Regions from separate parts of the Bradyrhizobium sp. KBS0727 genome, predicted to be linked through region 2. Evidence: predicted binding sites of a transcription regulator. Region 2 holds the regulator's gene; the other holds the start of a gene.
The links. The regulator PhoB, encoded in region 2, activates phosphate uptake and scavenging genes when phosphate is short. The targets are predictions, from matches to a motif close to TGTCATNNANCTGTCAT.
Positions count from the first base shown of each region.

Region 1: a site for PhoB is predicted at 2,199-2,215, ahead of phnF (phosphonate metabolism transcriptional regulator PhnF). Genes of this name have one in related genera too.

Region 1 covers NZ_CP042176.1:1,817,411-1,822,443, forward strand. The annotation lists gene phnE (phosphonate ABC transporter, permease protein PhnE) at 1-575, shown strand, start outside; gene phnE (phosphonate ABC transporter, permease protein PhnE) at 572-1,420, shown strand; gene phnF (phosphonate metabolism transcriptional regulator PhnF) at 1,424-2,152, opposite strand; gene phnG (phosphonate C-P lyase system protein PhnG) at 2,274-2,750, shown strand; gene phnH (phosphonate C-P lyase system protein PhnH) at 2,754-3,362, shown strand; gene FFI89_RS08390 (carbon-phosphorus lyase complex subunit PhnI) at 3,375-4,478, shown strand; gene FFI89_RS08395 (alpha-D-ribose 1-methylphosphonate 5-phosphate C-P-lyase PhnJ) at 4,475-5,033, shown strand, end outside.
Region 2 covers NZ_CP042176.1:800,865-805,897, reverse strand. The annotation lists gene FFI89_RS03735 (aspartate aminotransferase family protein) at 1-482, opposite strand, end outside; gene FFI89_RS03730 (GcrA family cell cycle regulator) at 1,059-1,568, shown strand; gene phoB (phosphate regulon transcriptional regulator PhoB) at 1,756-2,460, opposite strand; gene phoU (phosphate signaling complex protein PhoU) at 2,489-3,205, opposite strand; gene pstB (phosphate ABC transporter ATP-binding protein PstB) at 3,228-4,052, opposite strand; gene pstA (phosphate ABC transporter permease PstA) at 4,049-4,894, opposite strand; gene pstC (phosphate ABC transporter permease subunit PstC) at 4,896-5,033, opposite strand, start outside.

The DNA.
Region 1 (5,033 bases), 1.0 Mb from region 2:
GCTACGTCGGCACCCTGATGGGCGCGGTTTTGGCCTTTGCGCTGAACTTCTTCGCCGCGCAAAACACCTCGCCGGGGCCGTGGCTGCGTTTTGCCGTGCGGCGCCTGCTGGAATTCGCCCGCACCGTTCCCGGCATCGTGTTCGCCCTGATCTTCGTCATCGCCTTCGGCCTCGGCCCGATGGCCGGCGTGCTGGCGATTGCGATCCACTCGACCGGTGCGCTTGGAAAACTGTTCTCCGAGATCGTCGAAAATGCGGACATGAAACCGGTCGAAGGCGTGCGCTCGACCGGCGCGAGCTGGTTGTCCTGCATGCGTTTTGCGGTGTTGCCGCAGGTGTCGGCGGGCTATGCCAGTTATGCGCTGCTGCGCTTCGAGATCAACGTTCGCGAGGCTTCGGTGATGGGTTTTGTCGGCGCCGGCGGCATCGGGCAGGAACTCGTGGTCGCGATTCGAAAGTTCTATTATTCCGACGTCAGCGCGATCCTGGTGACCATCATCGCCACGGTCTTCATCATTGATATCGGGACGGGCTGGCTGCGCGCCCGTCTGTTCGGCAGGGATGCCCGGGCATGAGCCAGTTGCCGAAGCCGGACCGTGAAAAGTTGCGGGCAAAATACCCTGATGTCTTCGACCGGCCGGCTTCTTCCCGGCTGGCGATGCCGGCGATGATAGCAGGCGCTTTCGCCATCTTCGTATTCGGGCTGGTCGATCTGGATTTTTCGCCGTCGAAACTGTTCAATGGCCTGCACCAGCTCGGCTGGATCACGCTGATGATGATCCCGCCCGATCCCGGATCGTCGCTGCCGATCTATCTTTCCGCGCTGGGCGAAACCCTCTCGATTGCGCTGCTCGGGACGACGCTCGCCGCCATCATGGCGTTGCCGGTCAGCCTGCTGGCGGCGCGCAACATCGTGCCCTCCAATTTCATCCGCTTTCCGGTGCGCCGCTTTCTCGATTCAATTCGCGGCGTCGACACGCTGATCTGGGCGCTGGTCTGGATCAATGTCGTCGGGCTCGGTCCGTTCGCCGGCGTGCTGGCGATCGCGGTGTCGGATTTCGGCGCATTCGGCAAATTGTTTTCGGAAGCCATCGAGGCCGCCGACCAGAAGCAGGTCGAGGGCGTCAGGGCCTCCGGCGGCAACGCGTTGCACGAGATACGCTTCGGCCTGATGCCGCAGGTGCTGCCCGTGATCGCGGGGCAGGTGCTGTATTTCATCGAGTCGAACACCCGCTCGGCCACCATCATCGGCATCGTCGGCGCCGGCGGCATCGGCTTGCAGCTCGCCGAGCAGATCCGCGTGCTGGAATGGCAGAAGGTCTCGTTCCTGATCCTGATGATCCTGGTCGCGGTGGCCGCGATCGACTGGATTTCAACCCGGCTGCGCTTTGCCATCATCGGCCGGCGCGCGGTGGCGTAAGCCTCAACTGCTCTCCACCAGGAACTCGACACGTTCGGCGGCGAAGCGCGAGCGCTTGGTCACCAGCGGCTTGCCGCTGGTATCGACGTCGGTGCTGTCGACTACCAACACCGGACGCCCGAGCGCGAGGTCCAGCCTTGCGGCGTCGGTTGCATCCGCGATGGCCGCGGTGATCCTGGTCGATGCGCGGTTGAAGTCACGGATCCCATAATGCGCAAGCAGCTTGGTCATCGAGCGCAGGTTGGCGAAGACCCTTCCTGCGTCGGGGAAACGTTCGGCGGAAAGCCAGGTGGTGCTGACGCAGATCGGCGTGCGGTCGGCGGATCGAACGGATTCGATCCGGATCAGCGGCGCGCCGGTCTTCAAGCCGAGTTCGCGCGCGAGTTCCCGCGTCGCGACGTCCTCGGAGGCGTCGATCAACTGGCCGCGCGGTTCCTGTCCGCCGGCGCCGACGATCTCGGAAAACCGCGTCCGTGAGCGCAGCGGATAGGCGAGGCGTTGGGCCTCGACATACGTACCGCTGCCACGTTCGGCCCGAACCAGCCCGCGTTCGGCGAGCGTTGCGAGCGCGCGGCGCACGGTGTGGCGGTTGACGCGGTAGGTTTCGGCGATCTCCATCTCGCCCGGCAGCTTTTCGCCCGCGGCAAAGCGGCCGTCGGCGATGCCGCGCTCGATGCCGTCGGCGACCTGCCGCCACAGGGCCACGCCGGAGGCGGTGTCCTGCATGCTCATGTCGTGCTCATGGCGCGAAATCAACCATCGGGAAAAATCACTTCGTTGTCACGAAACCTTCATGGCGTTCGGTTATCGAGTTGTCTAGTATCATAGACAACTTGAATCCGGCAAGGCCGATATGATGGCAAGCAGCGAAAGTTCAGGAAACGAGCGCGCGGGTCAGGCGCAGCGCAAGGCCGCCATGGCGGTGCTGGCGCACGCTGAAACGGCCGAGATATCGGCCCGGCTCGGGACCATCGCGTTGCCGGCGCACGAGAATTTGCGCGAAGCCGAGAACGGCCTGGTGATGGTGCGCGGCCGCGTTGGCGGCGACGGCGCGGCGTTCAACCTTGGCGAAGCCACGGTGTCGCGCGCGGCGGTGCGGCTTTCAACCGGCGAGGTTGGTTTCGGTTACACGCTCGGCCGCGACCGGCAGAAGGCAGAGTTGATCGCGCTCTGCGATGCCATGGTGCAGTCGGCAGAATTCGCAGAAATCGTGGAAGCAAAGGTGGTCGCGCCGCTGCGCGCGGCGTTGGTCGCGGAACGGAACCGCAAGGCCGCCGAGGCCGCGGCGACGCGGGTCGATTTCTACACGCTGGTGCGCGGGGAGGGCTGAGACATGACCACGGTTGCCGAACTGCCCGCCGGATTTGTCGACAAGGTGTTGTCGGCGCAATCGACCTTCCGCTCGGTCATGGATGCGATGGCGCGCCCCGGCAGCGTCCAGCGCATCGCCGCCACCGCCGGCACGCCGGCTGCGATGATGCGCGGTTCTGCTGCGATCGCGCTGACGCTGTTCGACCATGACACGCCGATCTGGCTGGATCGCGCGATGTCGGCGACTTCAGATGTGTCTAAATGGCTCAAGTTCCACACCAGCGCACCGGTCATTGCGGATTCGTCGATCGCCAGCTTCGCGCTGATCGGCAATCCCGAAGATCTGCCGCCGCTCGATCGCTTCGCGTTCGGCAGCAACGAATATCCGGACCGTTCCACGACGCTGATCCTGCAGGTCGAGAGCCTGTCGCAGGGCGCCCTCTTCGAATTGCGCGGCCCCGGCATCGACGGCACCACAACCCTGCAGGCGCAGATCCGGCCGCATGACCTGTTCAAGCGGCTCGCCGTCAATTCAGCGCTGTTCCCGCGCGGCATCGACGTCGTGCTGGTTCATGACGACGCCATTGTTGCGATACCGCGCACGACGCGGCTGGTCGCCAAAGGCGATTGAGGGAGACTGACCATGTATGTAGCCGTCAAGGGCGGCGAGCGCGCCATCGAAAACGCCCATCGCCTGCTGGCGCATGAGCGGCGTGGCGACCGCGACGTTCCCGAACTGTCATTGGACCAGATCTCCGAACAGCTTTCGCTCGGCGTCGACCGCGTCATGACCGAAGGCTCGCTGTATGACCGCGAACTCGCGGCACTGGCGATCAAGCAGGCGCGCGGCGACATGATCGAGGCCATCTTTCTGGTGCGCGCCTTCCGCGCGACCCTGCCGCGCTTTGGTTCGACTGAGCCGGTCGATACCGGCGCGATGCAGGTGCGGCGTCGGATTTCCTCGACCTTCAAGGATATTCCCGGCGGTCAAATCCTCGGCCCGACCTTCGATTACACCCATCGCCTGCTGGATCCGCAACTCGCGGACGGGTTCGCGCCCGAAGCACCGGCGATGGGCGAAGCGTCCTTGGCTGCGACGCCGCGCGTGACCGACATTCTCGGTCGCGACGGCCTGATCGAGCCGTCGCCTGCGGCGGACGCCGATGTGCCGGTCGGCGATCTCACCCGGGAGCCGCTCAGCTTTCCGGCCGATCGCGATCTGCGTCTGCAAAACCTGGCGCGGGCCGACGAGGGCTTTCTGCTGGCGCTCGGTTACTCCTCGCAGCGTGGCTATGGCCGCAACCATCCGTTCGCGGGCGAAATCCGCTTCGGCGAAGTCGAGGTCGAGTTCATGGCCGAGGATGCCGGCTTTGCCGTGCCACTCGGTTCGATCGCGATGACCGAGTGCCAGATGGTCAACCAGTTCAAGGGCTCTGCCACCGAAGCGCCGTGCTTCACGCGCGGTTATGGTCTCGCCTTCGGGCAGAGCGAGCGTAAGACCATGTCGATGGCGCTGGTGGACCGCTCCCTGCGCGCCCGCGAACTCGGCGAGGAGTTGATCGCGCCGGCCCAGGACGAGGAGTTCGTGATGTCGCACTCCGACAACGTGCAGGCGACCGGCTTCGTCGAACATCTCAAGCTGCCGCATTACGTCGATTTCCAGTCCGAGCTCGGCCTGCTGCGCAAACTGCGCAAGGAATTCGCCGAGGCGAACCAGGCTCCGCCGATGCAGGAGGCCGCGGAATGAACGCTCCGGCTTACAATTTCGCCTATCTCGACGAGCAGACCAAGCGAATGATCCGCCGCGCGATCCTCAAAGCGATCGCGATCCCCGGCTATCAGGTGCCGTTCGCCAGCCGCGAGATGCCGATGCCCTATGGCTGGGGCACCGGCGGCGTACAGGTAACGGCCGCGATCCTCGGACCTGACGACGTGCTGAAGGTGATCGACCAGGGCTCGGACGACACCACCAACGCGATTTCGATCCGGAAATTCTTCGGCAAGACCGCCGGCGTCGCCACTACCACCGCGACCGCGGATGCCACCGTGATCCAGACCCGGCACCGGATTCCCGAGGCGCCGCTGCATGGCGGCCAGGTGCTGGTCTATCAGGTGCCGATCCCGGAACCGCTGCGCTTCCTGGAGCCGCGCGAGACCGAGACGCGGCGCATGCATGCGCTCGGCGAATACGGCCTGATGCATGTCAAGCTGTACGAGGATATCGCGCGCTTCGGCCATATCGCGACCGCCTACGCCTATCCGGTGAAGGTGAATGCGCGCTACGTGATGGATCCGTCGCCGA
Region 2 (5,033 bases):
TCGAAGCCGTCCATCGGCGGCCCAAAACCCTCGAGATATTTGGCGGAGCCGGTCGCGGCCAAGGTCGCCAGCGTGCGGCCATGGAACGCGCCTTCGAAAGTGATGATGCGATAGCGCTCGGGATGACCCTTGGCGGCCTGATACTTGCGCGTCACCTTGATCACGCATTCCATCGCCTCGGCGCCGGAATTGCAGAAGAACACATAGTCGGCAAAGCTCTGCTCGCACAGCCGCGCGGCGAGCTTGTCGCCGTCGGGCGACTTGAACAGGTTCGACATGTGCCACAGTTTCGTGGCCTGTTCCTGCAGCGCTGCGACCAGTTGCGGATGGGCGTGGCCCAGCGCATTGACCGCGACGCCCGAGGTGAAGTCGAGATAGCGATCGCCGTTGGTGGCGACCAGCCAGGCGCCCTCGCCGCGTTCGAAGCCAAGGTCGACCCTGGCGAATACGGGGAGCAGATGCGACGCGGCGCTATGGGTCATGGCGATCACTTGAGGTTTGAGAGCAGTCCGTTTGCGAGCTGCCAGGGTGCGCGAGCCTTCGCGCACGCAACCACCGGCCACCCGAAAACAAAACGTGCCGCCTTTTGGGGCGGCACGTCAGGGCATTCTATGCTGGCGACGGAACGTGTCAACACGCCGTAGAGCCTGCTTCGCAGGCTCGTTCACCTTCTTGTTTGAGCATGATCTTCTCGGAAAACCGGTGTCCACTTTTCCGGATCATGCTCCAGCCGCCTTCCTGCACTGCGATAAAAGGCAATCCGTACATTTCCGGTGTGGTGGAAAACACGCATTGCAATGCCTAGATGTCGGAACATGTGGACGCTTAGCTGCGGACTCTTGCGCCAGAGTCACGCCATATTGTAGCGTCTGGGCTGTCGGGTACGACATCTCGTGCGGCAGTTCTGATCCTCTTGAGTCCATGTGTTCAGCGTACACGTTCGGGCGCGACTTTCGCGCCCGGCGAGGGCTAAGGGATTCTGACCGCAGGGATTTTGGAGATTTGGCATCGCCAGCGCTGCCCCCGGTTGGCCCGCGCGAAGCGAAGGGAAGAATTCGATGACCGTATTGACCTGGTCCGACGATCGCGTCGAGCAGCTTAAGAAGCTCTGGGAAGGCGGCCTGTCCGCCAGCCAGATCGCCGCGGAACTTGGGAATGTGACGCGAAATGCCGTGATCGGCAAGGTGCACCGGCTCGGTCTGTCCGGCCGCGCCAAGAGCCCCTCCTCGGCCGCCCCGCGCCAGCGCAAGGCCCGGCCCGCCCAGCACATGATGCGGGTGGCGCGTCCGGTCTCGCGCGGCAACACTGCGCTCGCCCATGCCTTCGAAGTCGAGATGGAGCCGGATCCGATCTCCTACGACAACGTCGTGCCGATGAGCCAGCGGCTGTCGCTGCTGGAATTGAACGAGGCCACCTGCCACTGGCCGGTCGGCGATCCCTCGAGTTCGGACTTCTTCTTCTGCGGCGGCAAGGCGCTCTCCGGCCTGCCCTACTGCGCGCATCACTCGCGCGTCGCCTATCAGCCGGCCTCCGATCGCCGCCGCCCGGCGCCGAAGCCGACCAGGTAAACTTACGCGATGCTATCTGTGTCGTGAATTGAGCGGACTATATCCGCCGTCGTCCCGGCCTATTGCGCACAGGCGCCGGGACCCATAACCACAGACGTGCGTGGTTATGCCGAGCTGAAGCTCCAGCTCTGTTAGACAATCAACATCGGCGGGTATCGGTCCCAGCTCAAGGCCGGGACGACAGTAGTTACGACTCCGCCTTCGCAAAGCGATCGTCCAGCGCGTAGCCGGCGCCGCGCACGGTGCGGATCGGATCCTGCTCGCGGCCGGGATTGAGCAGCTTGCGCAGGCGGCCGATGTGCACGTCGACGGTGCGTTCGTCGATATAGATGTCGCGGCCCCAGACGCTGTCGAGCAACTGCTCGCGCGAGAACACACGGCCGGGATGCTCCAGGAAGAATTCCAGCAGGCGATACTCGGTCGGGCCGAGATCGATCTGGCGGCCGGAGCGGGCGACGCGGCGTTTCTCGCGGTCGAGTTCGATATCGCCGTACGTCAGCACGGTGGCGAGCCGCTCCGGGCTGGCGCGCCGCAACAGACCCTTCACCCGTGCCAGCAATTCCGGCACCGAAAAGGGCTTTACGATGTAGTCGTCGGCGCCGGTGGCAAGGCCACGGACGCGCTCGCTTTCCTCGCCGCGCGCGGTCAGCATGATGATCGGCAGCTGCTTGGTCTCCGGCCGCGCCCGCAAGCGCCGGCACAGTTCGATGCCGGACAGGCCCGGCAGCATCCAGTCGAGCACGATCAGGTCGGGCACCCGCTCCTTCAGCCTTGTATCGGCGTCATCGCCGCGGCCGACGGTTTCGACGTCGTAGCCTTCGGCATCGAGATTGTAGCGCAGCAGCGTGGTCAGCGCTTCCTCGTCTTCAACTACCAGAATGCGTGCGTTCATCGATTCTGCTTCCCTTGGTTTCGACGCGTCAGTTACCGGGTACTGTCGTGGCGAACGTCGTCATGTCGCCCTTCGGGCGCTTGTCGAGAATCTGCTGACCCTCGATCATGTAGAATACGGTTTCGGCAATGTTAGTGGCGTGGTCGCCGATCCGCTCGATATTCTTGGCGCAGAACATCAGGTGAATGCAGAACGAGATGTTGCGCGGATCTTCCATCATATAGGTCAAGAGTTCGCGGAACAGCGAGGTGCAGATGGCGTCGACTTCCTCGTCGCCCTTCCAGACCGCCATCGCCGCCGGCAGGTCGTGCGCGGCATAGGCGTCCAGCACCGACTTGACCTGCGACTGCACCAGGTCGGTCATGTGCTCGAGGCCGCGGATCAGCTTCAGCGGCTGGAAATCGTTCTCCAGCGCCGCGACCCGCTTGCCCATGTTCTTGGCGAGGTCGCCGATCCGTTCGAGATCGGTGGCAACGCGCATGGCGCCGACGATCTCGCGCAGGTCGATCGCCATCGGCTGGCGCCGCGCGATGGTCAGCACCGCGCGTTCCTCGATGATGTGCTGCAGGCGGTCGATCTCGGCGTCGGAGGCGACGACGCGGTTGCCGAGCGCGATGTCGCGGCGAACCAGCGCATCGACGGATTCGGTGATCATGCGTTCGGCGAGGCCGCCCATTTCCGCGACCAGGCGGGTCAGTTCCTGCAGATCGCTGTCGAACGCCTTGGCGGTGTGTTCAGAAGCCATGTGTTATCTCCTCCGGATCAAGCTAGCCGAACCGGCCGGTGATGTAGTCCTGGGTTCGTCGATCGCTCGGCGAGGTGAATATCTTGTTGGTGTCATCGAACTCGACCAGCTCGCCGAGGTACATGAAGGCGGTCTTGTCGGAGACGCGCGCCGCCTGCTGCATGTTATGGGTAACGATGGCGATGGTGTAGTCCTCCGCCAGTTCCTGGATCAGTTCCTCGACCTTGGCGGTCGAGATCGGATCGAGCGCCGAACAGGGCTCGTCGAACAGGATCACCTCGGGCCGCACCGCGACCGTGCGGGCGATGCAGAGCCGCTGCTGCTGGCCGCCGGACAGGCTGAGGCCACTGGCGTTGAGCTTGTCCTTGACCTCGTTCCACAGCGCGCCGCCGCGCAGCGCCTTCTCGACCCGGCCGTCCATCTCGGACTTGGAGATCTTCTCGTAGAGGCGAATGCCGAAGGCAATGTTCTCGTAGATCGTCATCGGGAACGGCGTCGGCTTCTGGAACACCATGCCGACGCGGGCGCGCAGCAGGTTGAGATCGAGCTTGGGGTCGAGGATGTTGGTCTGGTCGAGCATCAGCTGCCCGGTGGCCCTCTGGCCCGGATAGAGGTCGTACATCCGGTTGAAGATCCGCAGCAGGGTCGACTTGCCACAGCCGGACGGGCCGATGAAGGCGGTGACGCGGTTGGTGCCGAGCGCGAGGTTGATGTTCTTCAGCGCGTGGTGCTCGCCGTAGTAAAAGTTCAGGCCGCGCGCCGTCACCTTGGCCGAAGCTTCCGGCTGATGCGGCATCGACGGCACGCCGGCGCCGGGAACGCTGACGGATACGGAAAGATCGTTCATTTCGTTGTCCTCTCGGCGCCGAGAATTCGCGCGCCAATATTCAGGGCGAGCACGGTGAGCGTGATGATCAGGGCGCCGCTCCAGGCGAGCTGCTTCCAGTAGACATAGGGGCTCTGCACGAAATTGTTGATGGTGACCGGAAGATTCGCCATCGTCTTAGTCAGGTTGAGGCTGAAGAACTGGTTCGACAGGGCGGTGAACAGCAGCGGCGCGGTTTCGCCGGCGACGCGGGCGGTGGCGAGCAGCACGCCGGTGATCAGGCCGGAGCGCGCGGCGCGGTAGGCTATGCGGCGGATCACCAGCGAACGCGGCAGGCCGAGCGCCGAGGCCGCTTCACGCAGGGGATTGGGCACCAGCCCCAGCATGTCCTCGGTGGTGCGCACCACCACGGGGATGACGATCACCGCGAGCGCCAGACAGCCGGCAAAGGCCGAGAAGCCGCCCATCGGGACTACGATGGCGCCATAGACGAACAGGCCGATGATGATCGATGGCGCGCTCAACAGGATGTCGTTGATGAAGCGGATCACCGAGGTAAGTTTGTCGTGCTTGCCGTATTCGGCCAGATAGGTGCCGGCGAACAGGCCGAGCGGCGCGCCGATGCCGACCCCGATCACGGTCATGATGATCGAGCCGACGATGGCGTTGCGCAGGCCGCCCTCGGTCGATCCGGGCGGCGGCGTGTCCTGGTAGAACACCGCGAAATTGATGCCGGCGAGGCCGTTGTAGAACAGCGTGAACAGGATCAGCGCGAGCCAGGTGACGCCGAACAGAGCGGCGCCGACGCACAGCGCCCGGACCACGATGTCGAAGCGGCGGCGGGAGGCGTAAATCGGGTTCATCTCAGTTCCCCGCCTTCTTTTCCAGCCGCATCAGCATCAGCCGCGCGGCCGAGAGCACGAAGAAGGTCAGCACAAACAGCAGCAGGCCGAGCAGGATCAGCCCGGACTGGTGCAGCCCGTCGCTCTCGGCGAATTCGGA